DNA from 2 places in the Cytobacillus sp. GQ23 genome. Region 1 is predicted to be linked to the other one. Evidence: predicted binding sites of a transcription regulator. Region 1 holds the regulator's gene; the other holds the start of a gene.
The links. The regulator LexA, encoded in region 1, represses DNA repair genes until DNA is damaged. The targets are predictions, from matches to a motif close to CGAACATATGTTCG.
Positions count from the first base shown of each region.

Region 2: a site for LexA is predicted at 4,263-4,276, ahead of parE (DNA topoisomerase IV subunit B). Genes of this name have one in related genera too.

Region 1 covers NZ_JCAXER010000007.1:44,570-51,603, forward strand. Annotated here, with positions in the region: gene AC6CHU_RS07595 (glycoside hydrolase family 183 protein) at 1-451, opposite strand, end outside; gene AC6CHU_RS07600 (LacI family DNA-binding transcriptional regulator) at 631-1,743, shown strand; gene AC6CHU_RS07605 (DUF4257 domain-containing protein) at 1,968-2,252, opposite strand; gene lexA (transcriptional repressor LexA) at 2,538-3,161, opposite strand; gene yneA (cell division suppressor protein YneA) at 3,319-3,651, shown strand; gene AC6CHU_RS07620 (YneB family resolvase-like protein) at 3,661-4,308, shown strand; gene AC6CHU_RS07625 (DUF896 domain-containing protein) at 4,452-4,685, shown strand; gene tkt (transketolase) at 4,907-6,913, shown strand.
Region 2 covers NZ_JCAXER010000018.1:71,554-78,587, forward strand. Annotated here, with positions in the region: gene parC (DNA topoisomerase IV subunit A) at 1-2,182, opposite strand, end outside; gene parE (DNA topoisomerase IV subunit B) at 2,179-4,161, opposite strand; gene AC6CHU_RS16080 (CoA-binding protein) at 4,464-4,877, opposite strand; gene AC6CHU_RS16085 (GNAT family N-acetyltransferase) at 4,943-5,512, opposite strand; gene AC6CHU_RS16090 (5'-deoxyadenosine deaminase) at 5,726-7,034, opposite strand, start outside.

The DNA.
Region 1 (7,034 bases):
TTCCTACCTGATCGCCGCTTGAAAGTCTTTTGCCGGTAATATTTTTGGTTGAAGGGTGTCCTGCTGTAATTTGGTTCACCACAATATCTGACCATGGAGCATTTAGGTCAAATCCCTTTCCATCACCATTGGCTGTATACAGCATATCGTCATCCGACCAGGCGGCCGGCCATAAATCCCCATCACTCGGAGTGTTATAAGAAGAGTTCTCTTCGATGGATACGGTTGAAAAAAAAGTACTCTCTTCAGGTGTTACAATGGTATCCTTTTGATCTTTTTTCTTTGCATTTGGAACAGATTTAACATTATTTTGATTCACTTTTCCGTAGCTTTGCCCGACTTTCCCTTCATCTTTCGCAATGGCACCCAGCGGAGAAAAATTGAGGAAAGAAGTACCTAATAGAACTGCACTAGTAAGTATTATAGATGCGCCTTTCAATTTAGTTTTCAACCAATCCACTCCTTTTTTTATATGACTGCGTTGGTTTTACCGGTAAAGTAGATTAACAAAAAATAAATAACGATTACTTTAACGGTAAAGTAACAATTTTAGTTTACCATAAATATATGTTATGCTCAATTAAATTCTGAATTTTTAAAAAACATAAGTGGTATTAACTTCAAATAAAATTGTCAAGCATTGCTAGATATAATACAATTATTCTTAAATGGCATCAATGGTCGGAGGGGAGTTCCATCAAGAAGCGTGTAAAATTAGAAGATATTGCAAAAATTGCTGGTGTGTCAAAAATGACCGTTTCCTTAGCCCTTAGAGGTGATAAATCGATCAGTGCCAGCACGGCTAATAAAATTAAAGATATAGCTGCTGAATTGGGATATATACCCAATCGTATGGCTCAGGGGCTAAATAGCGGCCGTTCACATATTATCGGCCTTCTAATAGGCGGTTATTTACATGATGATTACCAAAATCAGTTTCTTAAAGGGGCGATTCCCTATGCAATGGAAAGGGGCTATACAATCTCCATTGGCCCTGCAGAATGTGATAGCAAGGTAGAGAAGTCTCTTATTGAAAAATACAGGCATATGATGGTAGATGGATTTCTTGCTTTTCATTGCAATGAAGTGGAGACGTATAAACGCCTGCAAAAATCAAACATTCCATTTGTATTATATACAAAGTATTTCAAGGAATTAGAGGCTGATCATGTGGTTTGTGATGACCTTGCCGGCGGCTATAAAATGACCAAGCACTTAATTGAACTGGGGCATAAGAAAATTGCATTTGTATTCGATAAGCATTTAGAGTCGTCCTCAGAAGTTGTGAATAGAATGCAAGGTTATAAAAATGCTTTAAAAGAAAATGGATTGCCTATTGAAGAGCATTTATTCGTTCCTTTTAATTTAGCGAACTATAATCATACGGATTCCAAAACAGTTATGGCTGAGAATCCGCAGCTATTAGAGTGCTTAAAACAAACCAATCGTCCGACAGCATTATTTGTCTGTAATGATATTACGGCATCCTTTGTCTATGTGATTGTCAAAAAATTAGGTCTTTCTATCCCGCATGATATTTCCATAAGCGGCTATGAAGGTGTTTACTTAGGGTCCATAATAGATCCGCCGCTTACCACGATTTCTACTCCCATTATTGAAATGGGGAGAAAGGCATGTGAAATATTAATTGATAAGATTGAAGGGAAAGTTCCATTATCTGAGAGAAAGAAAATTCAGCTAGAACCAAGTTTGTTAGTAAGAGAATCGACAATGGCCAGATAAATAGCCTTCAACATTATTGAGTACCTTACAGTTGACCGAGCTTGCTGTGCTCTTCATTCAAGAAAACGTGACTTTTTTGAATGAAGAGTCTAAGCTTTTTTCATATTGTTATCCATACAAAAATGACTTTGAAAGTTAGGGAACTTAAGATTCCGCAAGTGAGCACATAAAAAACCCCGCTCAGCGATGAACGAGGTTTTTCTAGAAATATCGTCTGCATCTCTCTATTCTTTATGTCTTATTTTTAAGAAATCGAGACATGTCAGCAGTGCATCTCCTCCAAATCCTGCAATCACTGCCAGGAGAACTACCTTTAAGGCAGAGTCAGGATCTGAAGAAACGACCAAAAAAACAGCCGCTAAAGCCCCCATGATTACCTCTTCAAAGACCCCCAGATAGATGAATTTTTTTGTCCTTCTGGGTTTAACCATTTTGCCTTCTTTCCGAATATGTCCAACGACACCAACCAGCCCACCAATCAACAAAGCGAAGGTAATGTTCAAAAACATTTTTTCTTCACACTCCTAAAGTCGAGATTTTTTGAAAAGCGACCTTAGGTTGATTCTCGGTGTATTACCATTATATAGAAAATGAATATAAAATAATATGCATAAAAATACCGAATTTTCTGAATGATAAATTAGTCATACATGACTGTAACCTTATGCTAAAAGAAAAGTATCAGTTACTTTCGTACCGTTTTGCTGATAGTACCAGGTAATAGGAACTGATATCCTTCTTGAAATTGGAAAAAAACAAAAAGCAGGCTGAGGTGCCTGCTTTTTAACAATCTATCAATGCATATGACGGTATACGCCTATCACTTTCCCAAGAATAGAAACATTGCGGAGAATAATCGGTTCCATTGTGGAGTTTTCTGGCTGTAGACGAATAAAGTCTTTTTCTTTAAAGAATCTCTTAACAGTTGCTTCGTCTTCCTCTGTCATGGCAACTACGATATCTCCATTATTGGCAGTGCTCTGCTGTTTTACGATTACATAGTCTCCATCAAGGATCCCTGCTTCAATCATACTTTCTCCCATGATTTCAAGCATGAATACATGCTCGTCAGCAGGTGCCATTCTTTCCGGAAGCGGAAAATATTCTTCAACATTTTCAATTGCCGTTATCGGCTGCCCTGCGGTTACTTTACCAACGATCGGAACATTGACTGCACTGATCTTGGGGATATTTGAAGCTTCGTCCATATCTAAAATCTCAATGGCGCGCGGTTTAGTAGGGTCTCTGCGGATCAGCCCTTTGCTTTCAAGCCTGGCGAGATGACCGTGAACAGTTGAGCTTGAAGCCAGGCCGACTGCTTCCCCAATTTCCCTTACAGAAGGAGGATATCCTCTCAACTTAACTTCTTCTTTAATAAACTCCAATATATCTTGCTGCCTTTTTGATAGTTTCACCATCTTTACGCACCTCGTATGTGTTTTTGTTGTCTCAATTATAGCATCAATTACCATATGATACAAACATAAGTTCGAATTTTTATTGACACAAAACAAACGTTCGGTCTATAATAAAAACATCAAATGCGAACATATATTCTCTTGAGGGTGGTTAATTATGCTGAACAAATTGTGGAAATCATATTCTTATGCTATTATTCTCTTCGTTTTGAGCTTGGCGGCATCGCTTATAATGCTCATACAGATAGAAGCACCTGATACGGAAAAGTTTGTGAAAGTCACTGTTGCAGAAGGGGATTCATTATGGAAGATTGCTGAAAATTTTTCTGCCGAGCATTCAATGTCAACAGATCAATTTATTAATTGGGTTGAACAAAATAATGGGATAGCGGCAGGAAGGATTTTTCCGGGTGATGAAATTGTCATTCCAGTAAAAGCTCTGGATGACCAGCCATATAAAGAGCTTGCCAGCTCAGACCTTAACGAATAAGGAGAAGTTATGAAAGCAATTATTTACTGCAGAGTTAGTACAACAAAGGAAACTCAGGAAACGTCCCTTTCTAGGCAGGAAGAAGAGCTTTTGAACCTGGCGGGAAAAAATGGCTTTGAAGTAGTCAAGGTCATCCGCGAACAGGCAAGCGGATACGATCTTGAAAGGGACGGTATATTGGAGCTTTTAGACTTAATTAAAAACAAGGAGATAAAGGTGGTCCTCATCCAGGATGAAACCAGGCTGGGGAGGGGGAATGCCAAAATTGCGATCCTCCATTGTATTTTAAAAGAAGAAGTCCAGTTATACAGCATCTCGAATAATGGCAAACTGGAGCTTTCAGAATCAGATTCGATGGTCCTGAGCATAGTAGGAATGGTAGAGGAGTATCAGAGAAAGCTGCATAACATCAAAATTAGACGCGGCATGCAGCGGGCTGTTGATAAAGGGTACAGGCCCGAGAAAAACCTAAGTAATCAGGGAGCAAGTGGCGGCAGGGAAAGAATAGAGGTGCCGATAGAGGAAATTATCCGGCTGAGGAAAAACGAGTTAACATTTGCCGAGATTGCTGCGACATTAAGGGGATTCGGCTATAATATTTCCAAAGCAACTGTCCACAGAAGGTATAAAGAATATATTGATTCACTTTCAGAGTAGAGCACTTTTCTTGTCAAAAGTGCTCATTTTTAGTATGATGGCATTTGAGTTTCAGTATTGTTCCATAACTGAAGCTGCTGTATAATAAAAACTTCCATCAGATTATTCAAAGGTAAACTTTTGATATAAAGGAGTTTTAATAAATGCTGCCTAAACAAAAACTTGCCCGAATTAATGAATTGGCAAAGAAGGCCAAGGAATCCGGACTGACTGAAGCAGAAGCGAAAGAACAGACCTCGCTGCGCAAAGAGTATTTGGAGACTTTCCGCTCAGGCATGTTAAACACGCTGAAAGGCGTTACAATCGTTGATCCGAAAGGGAATGATGTAACACCGAAAAAGCTGAAGGAATTCCAAAATAAAAATCGCCTTCACTAATAATATAATTGCAAGGGATACACTGTGCTGTATTCCTTCTTTTAATAGAGGAGATGGTATTACTGCCTGTCTCCGCTTTTTTTACATATGCCGGGTGTTTTTGTGTCAATATAGTAACAAACCGGCTTTTTGTCCTTTACCTAACCCTATTGGTTGTGAAAATAAGGGACACCCGATAATATTATAAGAGTGAAGAATTTCTACTCGAAAGGATGTATTGAATGTTTAATCACACAGATGAACTATCCATCAGTTCCATTCGTACTTTATCAATTGACGCCATTGAAAAGGCAAATTCCGGCCATCCGGGCATGCCAATGGGAGCTGCTCCAATGGCTTATACTCTTTGGACGCGCTTTATGAACCACAATCCAAAAAATCCGGACTGGTTCAACCGTGATCGTTTTGTCCTTTCTGCAGGACATGGCTCTATGCTTTTATACAGCCTTCTTCATCTTTCCGGCTATGATGTATCCATGGATGATATTAAAGAGTTCAGACAGTGGGGAAGCAAGACTCCCGGTCACCCTGAATACGGCCATACTCCTGGTGTTGACGCAACTACAGGCCCATTAGGACAAGGTATTGCTATGGCTGTCGGTATGGCAATGGCTGAACGCCACCTTGCTGCTACATACAATAAAGACAACTTCAATGTTGTTGATCATTATACATACAGCATTTGCGGTGACGGAGATCTTATGGAAGGCGTTTCGGCTGAAGCTGCTTCCCTTGCTGGACACTTGAAGCTTGGCAGGCTGGTTGTTCTTTATGATTCCAATGATATCTCACTTGATGGAGACCTTGATAAATCTTTCTCTGAAAGTGTTGAACAGCGCTTTAAATCATACGGATGGCAGTATATCCGCGTAGAAGACGGAAATGACCTCCACGAAATAGCAAAAGCTATTGAAGAAGCAAAGCAGGACGAAAACCGTCCGACAATGATTGAAGTAAAAACAGTCATTGGCTACGGTTCTCCAAACAAATCAGGAAAATCTGATGTTCACGGCGCTCCTCTTGGTGCTGATGAATTGAAATTAACTAAAGAAGCTTACAAATGGACATTTGAAGAAGACTTCCATGTTCCACAGGAAGTATATGATCACTTTAATATGCAAGTTGTTGAAAACGGTGCGAAAAAGCAGCAGGAATGGGAAGACCTTTTTGCTCAATACAAAGAATCACATCCTGAGTTAGGAAAACAGCTGGAGCAGGCAATTAATGGTGAGCTTACTGAAGGCTGGGATAAAGACATCCCTGTTTATGAAGAAGGTAAGAGCCTTGCCAGCCGCGCTTCTTCCGGAGAAGTGCTAAATGCTATCGCTCAGAACCTGCCTTCTTTCTTCGGCGGATCTGCTGACCTTGCAGGATCAAATAAAACAATGATTAAAGGAACTGGTGACTTTACGGCTGAATCATTTGATGGCCGCAACATCTGGTTCGGAGTACGTGAATTTGCTATGGGAGCTGCCTTAAATGGAATGGCGCTTCACGGCGGATTAAAGGTATTCGGCGGAACATTCTTCGTGTTCTCTGATTACCTTCGCCCGGCAATTCGTCTGGCTGCTCTTATGAACCTGCCTGTAACATATGTATTTACCCATGACAGTATCGCTGTCGGTGAAGACGGCCCTACGCATGAGCCTGTAGAACAGCTTGCCGCATTGCGTGCAATGCCAAACCTTTCTGTTGTCCGTCCTGCTGATGGCAATGAAACAGCAGCAGCCTGGAAAACAGCAATTGAATCAACAAATAAGCCAACTGCATTAGTATTGACTCGTCAAAACCTGCCTACATTAAAAGGGACGGATTCAGCGGCATACGAAGGTGTTCAAAAAGGCGGATACGTTGTATCACCAGCTTCTAACAGCAATGCGGATGTATTATTGCTTGCTGCAGGATCTGAAGTCAGCCTCGCAGTTGAAGCTCAAAAAGTGCTTGAAGGCGAAGGCATCCATGCATCTGTAATAAGTATGCCTGCCTGGGATCGTTTTGAAGCTCAATCAAAAGAGTACAAAGAAAGCGTAATTCCTAAGACAGTCAAGAAACGTCTTGCCATTGAAATGGGATCTTCACTTGGCTGGCATCGTTATGCTGGAGACGAAGGCGATGTTCTTGCCATCGATACGTTCGGCGCGTCTGCACCAGGAGAAAGAATTATGGAAGAATACGGATTTACAGTAGATAACGTTGTAGCACGCGTGAAAGCATTGCTGCAGGGATAATAATAACAGTGAAGGGAGAGCTGATAGGCTCTCCTTTTTTTGATTGGATTTGATGAGTAGGCATGAAGAGAGAAACAAGAATTAGCCGCCATATAGGCTCAGAAGCCACCAGAAAGAGAAA
Region 2 (7,034 bases), on a different contig from region 1:
TGCGTTCGAATTCAGTCAGCTTCATTTTTTTAATGGAACCACGCTGTGTAACAATCACAACAGCCTGCTCTTTATCTTCCTCTATAAGCTGGGCGCCTGTAACAAAGTCGCCATCTTTGAGATTAATTCCTTTAACGCCGGCAGCCCTTGCCCCTACTATGCTGACCTCTTCCTCATGGAACCAGAGGCCGTATCCCTGGTGGGTCGCAAGGAAAATTTCCTTGGTGCCATCAGTTAAATAAACATCAAGTACTTCATCATCGCACTTTACATTGACAGCAACCAGAGGTTTTGAATATCGCTGCGCCTTATATGATTTTAGCTCAGTTTTCTTTACCATGCCGTTCTTCGTCATGAACAGAAGATATTCTTTGGTCTCAAAATCCTTTACAGGAATTGCCCGGACAATCGATTCATTCCGGTCAATCGGAATGATATTGGCAATATGCTGCCCGAGATCTTTCCAGCGGATATCAGGCAGCTGATGCACAGGGCAGTACAGGTAGTTGCCTTTATTCGTAAATACAAGAAGTACATCAGTTGTATTCATATCAAGCTGAGCAATAATTCTGTCTGAATCCTTCATGCCAAAATCCTGTCCGTTAGAGGCAGCAAATGATCGTTGGCTGGTCCGCTTGACATAGCCTTCCTTCGTTACCGTTACAATTACATCTTCACTCGCTACCAGAACTTCAAGATTGATCTTGATTTCCTCGATTTCCGCTTCAATTCTGGTACGGCGTTCATCCGCAAAGCGCTTTTTGACATCCCTTAACTCTTTTTTAATAACAGAGAGAAGTTTCTTCTCGCTCTCCAGAATAGCTTTAAGCTCGCTGATGAGCTTAGCAAGCTCTTCAGCCTCCGCTCTTAAGGCAGTGATATCTGTATTGGTTAAACGGTAAAGCTGCAGGGAAACGATAGCTTCTGCCTGAGGTTCCGTGAACGCAAATTTTGCAATCAGATTATCTTTCGCATCCCGTTTATCTTTAGAAGCGCGGATTGTCGCAATCACTTCATCCAATATGGACAAAGCCTTCATTAGGCCTTCAACGATATGCTCTCTCGCCTCAGCCTTTTGCAGCTCAAACTGGGATCTCCGTGTAACAACTTCTTTACGATGGCCAATATAAGCATCCAGCAGCTCTCTTAGTCCCATTAATTTCGGATGGCGATTGTGGATGGCAACCATATTGAAGTTATATGGAATCTGCAGATCACTGTTTTTGTAGAGATAATGAAGAACGCCTTCAGGATCGGCATCTTTTTTTAATTCAATCACAATCCGTAGTCCGGTGCGGTCTGTTTCATCACGGACTTCGGCAATGCCTTCAACTTTCCGATCAAGGCGGAACTCATCAATCTTCTTCACCAGATTTGCTTTATTCACTTCATAAGGGATCTCAGTGATGACGATCTGCTTTTTCCCTCCGCGCAAATCCTCAAATTCAGCCTTTCCGCGGACAATAATTTTGCCTCTTCCTGTTTCATAAGCTTTCTTTATTCCATCGATTCCCTGAATGATGCCACCCGTAGGGAAGTCAGGGCCTTTAATATGCTCCATAAGATCATCTATGGAACAATCAGGCTTATCCATCCGTAATATAACACCATCGATAATCTCATTTAAATGATGCGGCGGAATATCCGTTGCATACCCCGCCGAAATGCCTGTCGAGCCATTAACAAGCAAATTCGGATAAACGGCCGGCAATACGGTTGGCTCATTTGATGTATCATCAAAGTTTGGAATGAATTCAACGGTTCTTTTCTCAATATCTCTCAGCAACTCCGAAGAAAGGGGAGACAGCCGAGCTTCTGTATAACGCATGGCTGCAGGAGGATCTCCATCAATGCTCCCATTGTTTCCATGCATTTCAACTAAAAGGTTTCGAACTTTCCAATCCTGGCTCATCCGCACCATCGCGTCATAAACGGAAGTATCGCCATGCGGATGATAATTGCCGATTACATTCCCGACTGTTTTTGCGGACTTTCGAAAACCCTTCTCATGTGTGTTGCCTTCTACGTGCATGGCATAAAGAATCCGTCTTTGAACGGGCTTTAACCCATCACGTGCATCAGGCAGGGCACGATCCTGAATTATATATTTACTATAGCGTCCAAAACGGTCGCCTAAAACATCCTCAAGAGGAAGGTCCCGGAATTTTTCAGCAGAACTCATGAGTCAACACCCTCCTCCTCTAGTACTGAAATATTTTCATTTTCAAGTATGCTGCCGTCTTCTTCAAGTCCGAATGCCACATTTGATTCGATCCATTTGCGTCGGGGTTCAACTTTATCGCCCATCAAGGTGGTCACCCGGCGTTCAGCTCTGGCTGCATCATCAATTTTAACGCGGATCAATGTGCGCGACTCAGGGTCCATCGTTGTTTCCCACAGCTGGTCGGCGTTCATTTCCCCAAGTCCTTTGTAGCGCTGGAGCATATAGCCTTTTCCCACTTTTTTTATGGTATCCTGCAGGTCATCATCACTCCATGCATATTCGATCATTTCTTTTTTGCCTGAACCTTTGCTGACCTTATACAAAGGAGGCAGCGCAATGAATACCTTTCCTGCTTCAAGCAGCGGCTTCATATACCTGTAAAAGAACGTTAGCAGGAGCACCTGAATATGCGCTCCATCAGTGTCGGCATCTGTCATGATGATCACCTTATCATAGTTGACATCGTCCAGATTAAAATCCGCTCCAACACCGGCACCAACTGCATGGATAATAGTATTGATTTCTTCATTTTTAAAAATATCCGCAAGCTTTGCTTTTTCCGTGTTGATTACTTTACCTCTAAGCGGGAGTACAGCTTGAAAACGCCTGTCCCTGCCCTGTTTGGCAGACCCTCCTGCCGAATCCCCCTCAACCAGATATAATTCATTTCTTTGAGGGTTCCGTGATTGTGCAGGAGTCAGTTTTCCCGAAAGCATTGCTTCAGATTTTTTCCGTTTTTTCCCGCTTCTTGCTTCCTCACGTGCTTTGCGGGCCGCCTCTCGTGCCTGGAAAGCCTTTATCGCCTTTTTAATTAACAGTGAGCTTGTCTCAGGGTTTTCTTCAAGGAAATAAGACAAATGCTCGGAAACTACTGAATCCACCGCAGAACGGGCTTCACTGGTCCCCAATTTGCCTTTTGTCTGGCCCTCAAACTGAAGAAGCTCCTCAGGGACACGAACAGAGATGATCGCCGTGAAACCTTCCCGAAGATCCGCTCCATCCAGGTTTTTATCTTTTTCTTTCAGCAGATTCACCTTGCGGGCATATTCATTAAAGGCCCTTGTCATCGCAGTTTTGCTCCCGGCCTCGTGCGTACCGCCGTCCTTTGTGCGGACATTGTTGACGAATGAAAGAACATTTTCCGAGTAGCCATCATTAAATTGAAAAGCAAAGTCCACTTCAATCCCATTGCTTTCGCCTTCAAAGCTTACGACAGGGTGGAGAACATCCTTTTCTTCATTTAAATATTCAACAAATGCTTCTATGCCGTTTTCATAGTGAAAAACATCATGAAAATCATTACGCTCATCGATGATTTCTATTTTCATTCCTTTTAGAAGGAAAGCAGACTCACGAAGACGCTCGCATAGAGTTTCATAATTATACGTGGTTGTCGAAAAAATCGACGGATCCGGCTTAAAGTGGATGGTAGTCCCCGATTGATTTGTTTTGCCCGTTTTTTCGAGGGTAGTAACCGGCTTACCGCCAAGTTCAAAGCGCTGTTCATACACAAAGCCGTCACGTTTAATTTTTACCACTAGCCATTCAGATAGGGCGTTGACGACAGATGCACCAACACCATGAAGCCCGCCGCTTGTCTTATAGCCTCCCTGACCAAACTTTCCTCCTGCATGAAGGACAGTCAATATGACTTCTGGAGTCGGCTTGCCCATTCTGTGCATACCTGTAGGCATTCCGCGTCCTTTATCTTGTACACTAATTGAATTATCTTTATGTATTCTAACAATGATATGATCCCCGTATCCTGCCAGTGCTTCATCGACAGCATTATCGACAATCTCATATACAAGATGGTGCAAACCCCTTGCATCCGTACTTCCAATGTACATACCCGGGCGTTTTCTAACAGCTTCAAGCCCTTCGAGTACCTGTATGGCATCATCATTGTAGTCAAAAGCTTCCTGATTTCTTGCCACGAACATACCCCTTTCATTTCCTGCAAAAACACTTGCCGCCGAAGATCACGGCATTTGAACATACCAGTACAGCCTATTTTTATTTGTAAAAAAACAGGTTGCGAACAGATGTTCTGTATTTATATTTTACCATATAAATTAGGATGGTCTATGCTTTATTTTATCTATTTATTTAGTTTTGGCAAATAAGATCTTGGGATTTAAAAGATTTATCATGATTAATTCCGTTACACGAACCCATTATTTACATGGATTTTATAAATAATAAAAAACATGAGATCTATTTAGACCTCATGCTGAGTTTACTTCGTCAGAGCATGTTCAACTTTAATGCAGCGATCCATAATGACAGTGTACCCTTTTTCTTTTAGAAAATCATATGCTTCCTGGTTTGCCACTCCAAGCTGAGCCCAGAAAATATTAGCATCTATTTCGGCAAATTCCTGCGCGATTTCCGGAAGAAACTCAGATCTCCTGAAGACATTAACGATATCTACATGCCCCTCGATGTCTTTAAGACTCGGTACTGCCTTTACACCAAGTACTTCATCAACAGAAGGATTTACTGGAATGATTTCATAGCCCGCTTTTTGCATCGCCTCTGATACCATATAGGATGTACGTTCAGGATTTCCGCTTAATCCTACAACAGCAATCCTCTTTGCCTTTTTTAAGAGGACACCGATTTCGTCCCTGCTTGGGTTTTCAATAGCCATTTTGTTGTTCCCTCCATTTTATCTGATTACTTATATATTACCTAAAAATACAAAAGCACACTAATTTATTGCTCTTTTACCCGAATATCTAGTTTAAAGAAATTCAGCGATCTCTCAACTTTAAAGCCTGCTTTTTTATAAATAGACAGCGCTTTCTCATTTGCTGTCTCTACACAAAGCTTAATGCTATTGGCTACACTATTCACAAAAAGATCATGAACCGCCATTTCAAGCAAATTCCGTCCAATGCCCTTCATCCGCTTATCAGGATCCACACCAATGAATTCAATGCTTCCTTCTTTTTCTTGACGATTGTATTCTGCATATAAATAACCATCTAATCCATTTTCATCTTCAGATGTATAGACTTTGTGATCATCATTGATCCTTTCAATAATCTCTTTTCCTGAATAATATGCACGAGGAAACAAAGTATCATGTAAATGAATAAAGTCACTATGAAGGTGAACCGGCAATAAACTGACATTTTTAAAACCGAAGCCTGAATTTTTTTTCAGTTCCATGTATGTTTGAGCCGATTGCAGAAGGAATCCATTTTTTAAAGCAAACTTGGCTGCAGCATGGTTGGAGGTATCGGCAAATAAAAAGTATGTATGCAGCTGATTCGTTATCACTATTCAACTCTTTTAAACTATGAAGGATATCATTTTTTTCGGTCCCTAAATACCCTATATGATTCTCTGGAAAAGCGTTCTTTTCTGCTATAAATTCGGATGCCTGAATTAAATTTAATTGATCTAACATTTCGGCTTTCAAATCACCACACCCCCACTTACTTATTTTACCATAAAAAAGCAGCCGATTTGCCCTCAGCCGCATTTAGAAGATTAATATATAGCTGTCTCTAATCTTTTGAGCAGCCTCTTAATGCTTGTATTCGCTTCTCTTAACACTATTTTTTTATCTACTGTGTTCAGTTTGCGATTTTCCATCACAATCTTCCCGTTCACAATGGTAGATTCCACATCTGCACGAGTCGCTGAATAGACAATTCTTGAGATGGTATCGATATCAAATGACGGATAAACATGAAAGTCATTCAGATTCAGGATAGCAAGGTCAGCTTTCTTTCCGGGCTCTAGGCTTCCGATTTCCTGTTCCATTCCGACTGCTTTAGCTCCGCCGATCGTTGCCATTCTGAAGACGGTTCTTGCATTCATTGCTGTTGGTCCGTGGACAGGCTTCTGAATGATGGCAGCCAGTCTCATTTCGTTAAACATATCCAGATTGTTATTGCAGGGAGCCCCATCAGCACCCAGGCTGACAAAAGCCTCCTGATCGATTAATGAAGGAATCTCTGCCACACCTGAGGCCAGCTTTAAATTAGATCCTGGACAATGGCTGACCTTAACCCCACGCTCTTTAATGATTCTTTTTTCTTCCTCATTAAGCCAAACACAATGGGCCAGAATCAGCCTTTCATTGGCTAGACCAATGCTGTCCAGGTAGACGACATTCCGCATGCCCAATTCTTTTTCGACAAGGAGAATTTCATTGAAATTTTCCGATGCATGAGTATGGACTTTTACGTCATACTGTGCGGAAAGATCCCTGACATTTGTCAGCAATTCTTCGGTACAGGATACTACAAAACGAGGGCAGAAGGCATATTGTATTCGCCCGTTATCACGATTATGCCATTTTTCAAGGAGATCCACGCTTTGCTGTATGGATGCGGAGGTATTTTCTCTTAACGGAACAGGGACCTCATCACCTTTATCCATCATGACCTTTCCGGCTAATGCTCGTATGCCGCTTTCTGCAATGGCCTGAAATGCATATTCGGTATGATTAACGGTTTCCATATCCACAACAGTTGTTGTCCCGCTCTGGAGCAATTCGCCAATGCCCAGCATAGCAGAATAATAGATGGACTCTTCATCATGGGAAGCCTCAAGCGGCCAGATTTTCTGCTTCAGCCAATCAAGCAGCTCCAAATCATCAGCCTGCCCGCGGAAAAGGGTTTGGCACAGGTGAATATGTGTCTGAATAAATCCTGGAATAACCGTCTTTCCGCTGGCATCAATTACTTTATCAGCTTGATGCGTCAAGTTTTGTCCAATTTCGGCAACACGGTCATCTACAATATATAAATCTCCGAAAATGATTTCTTCGGCTGCATTCATCGTAACAATT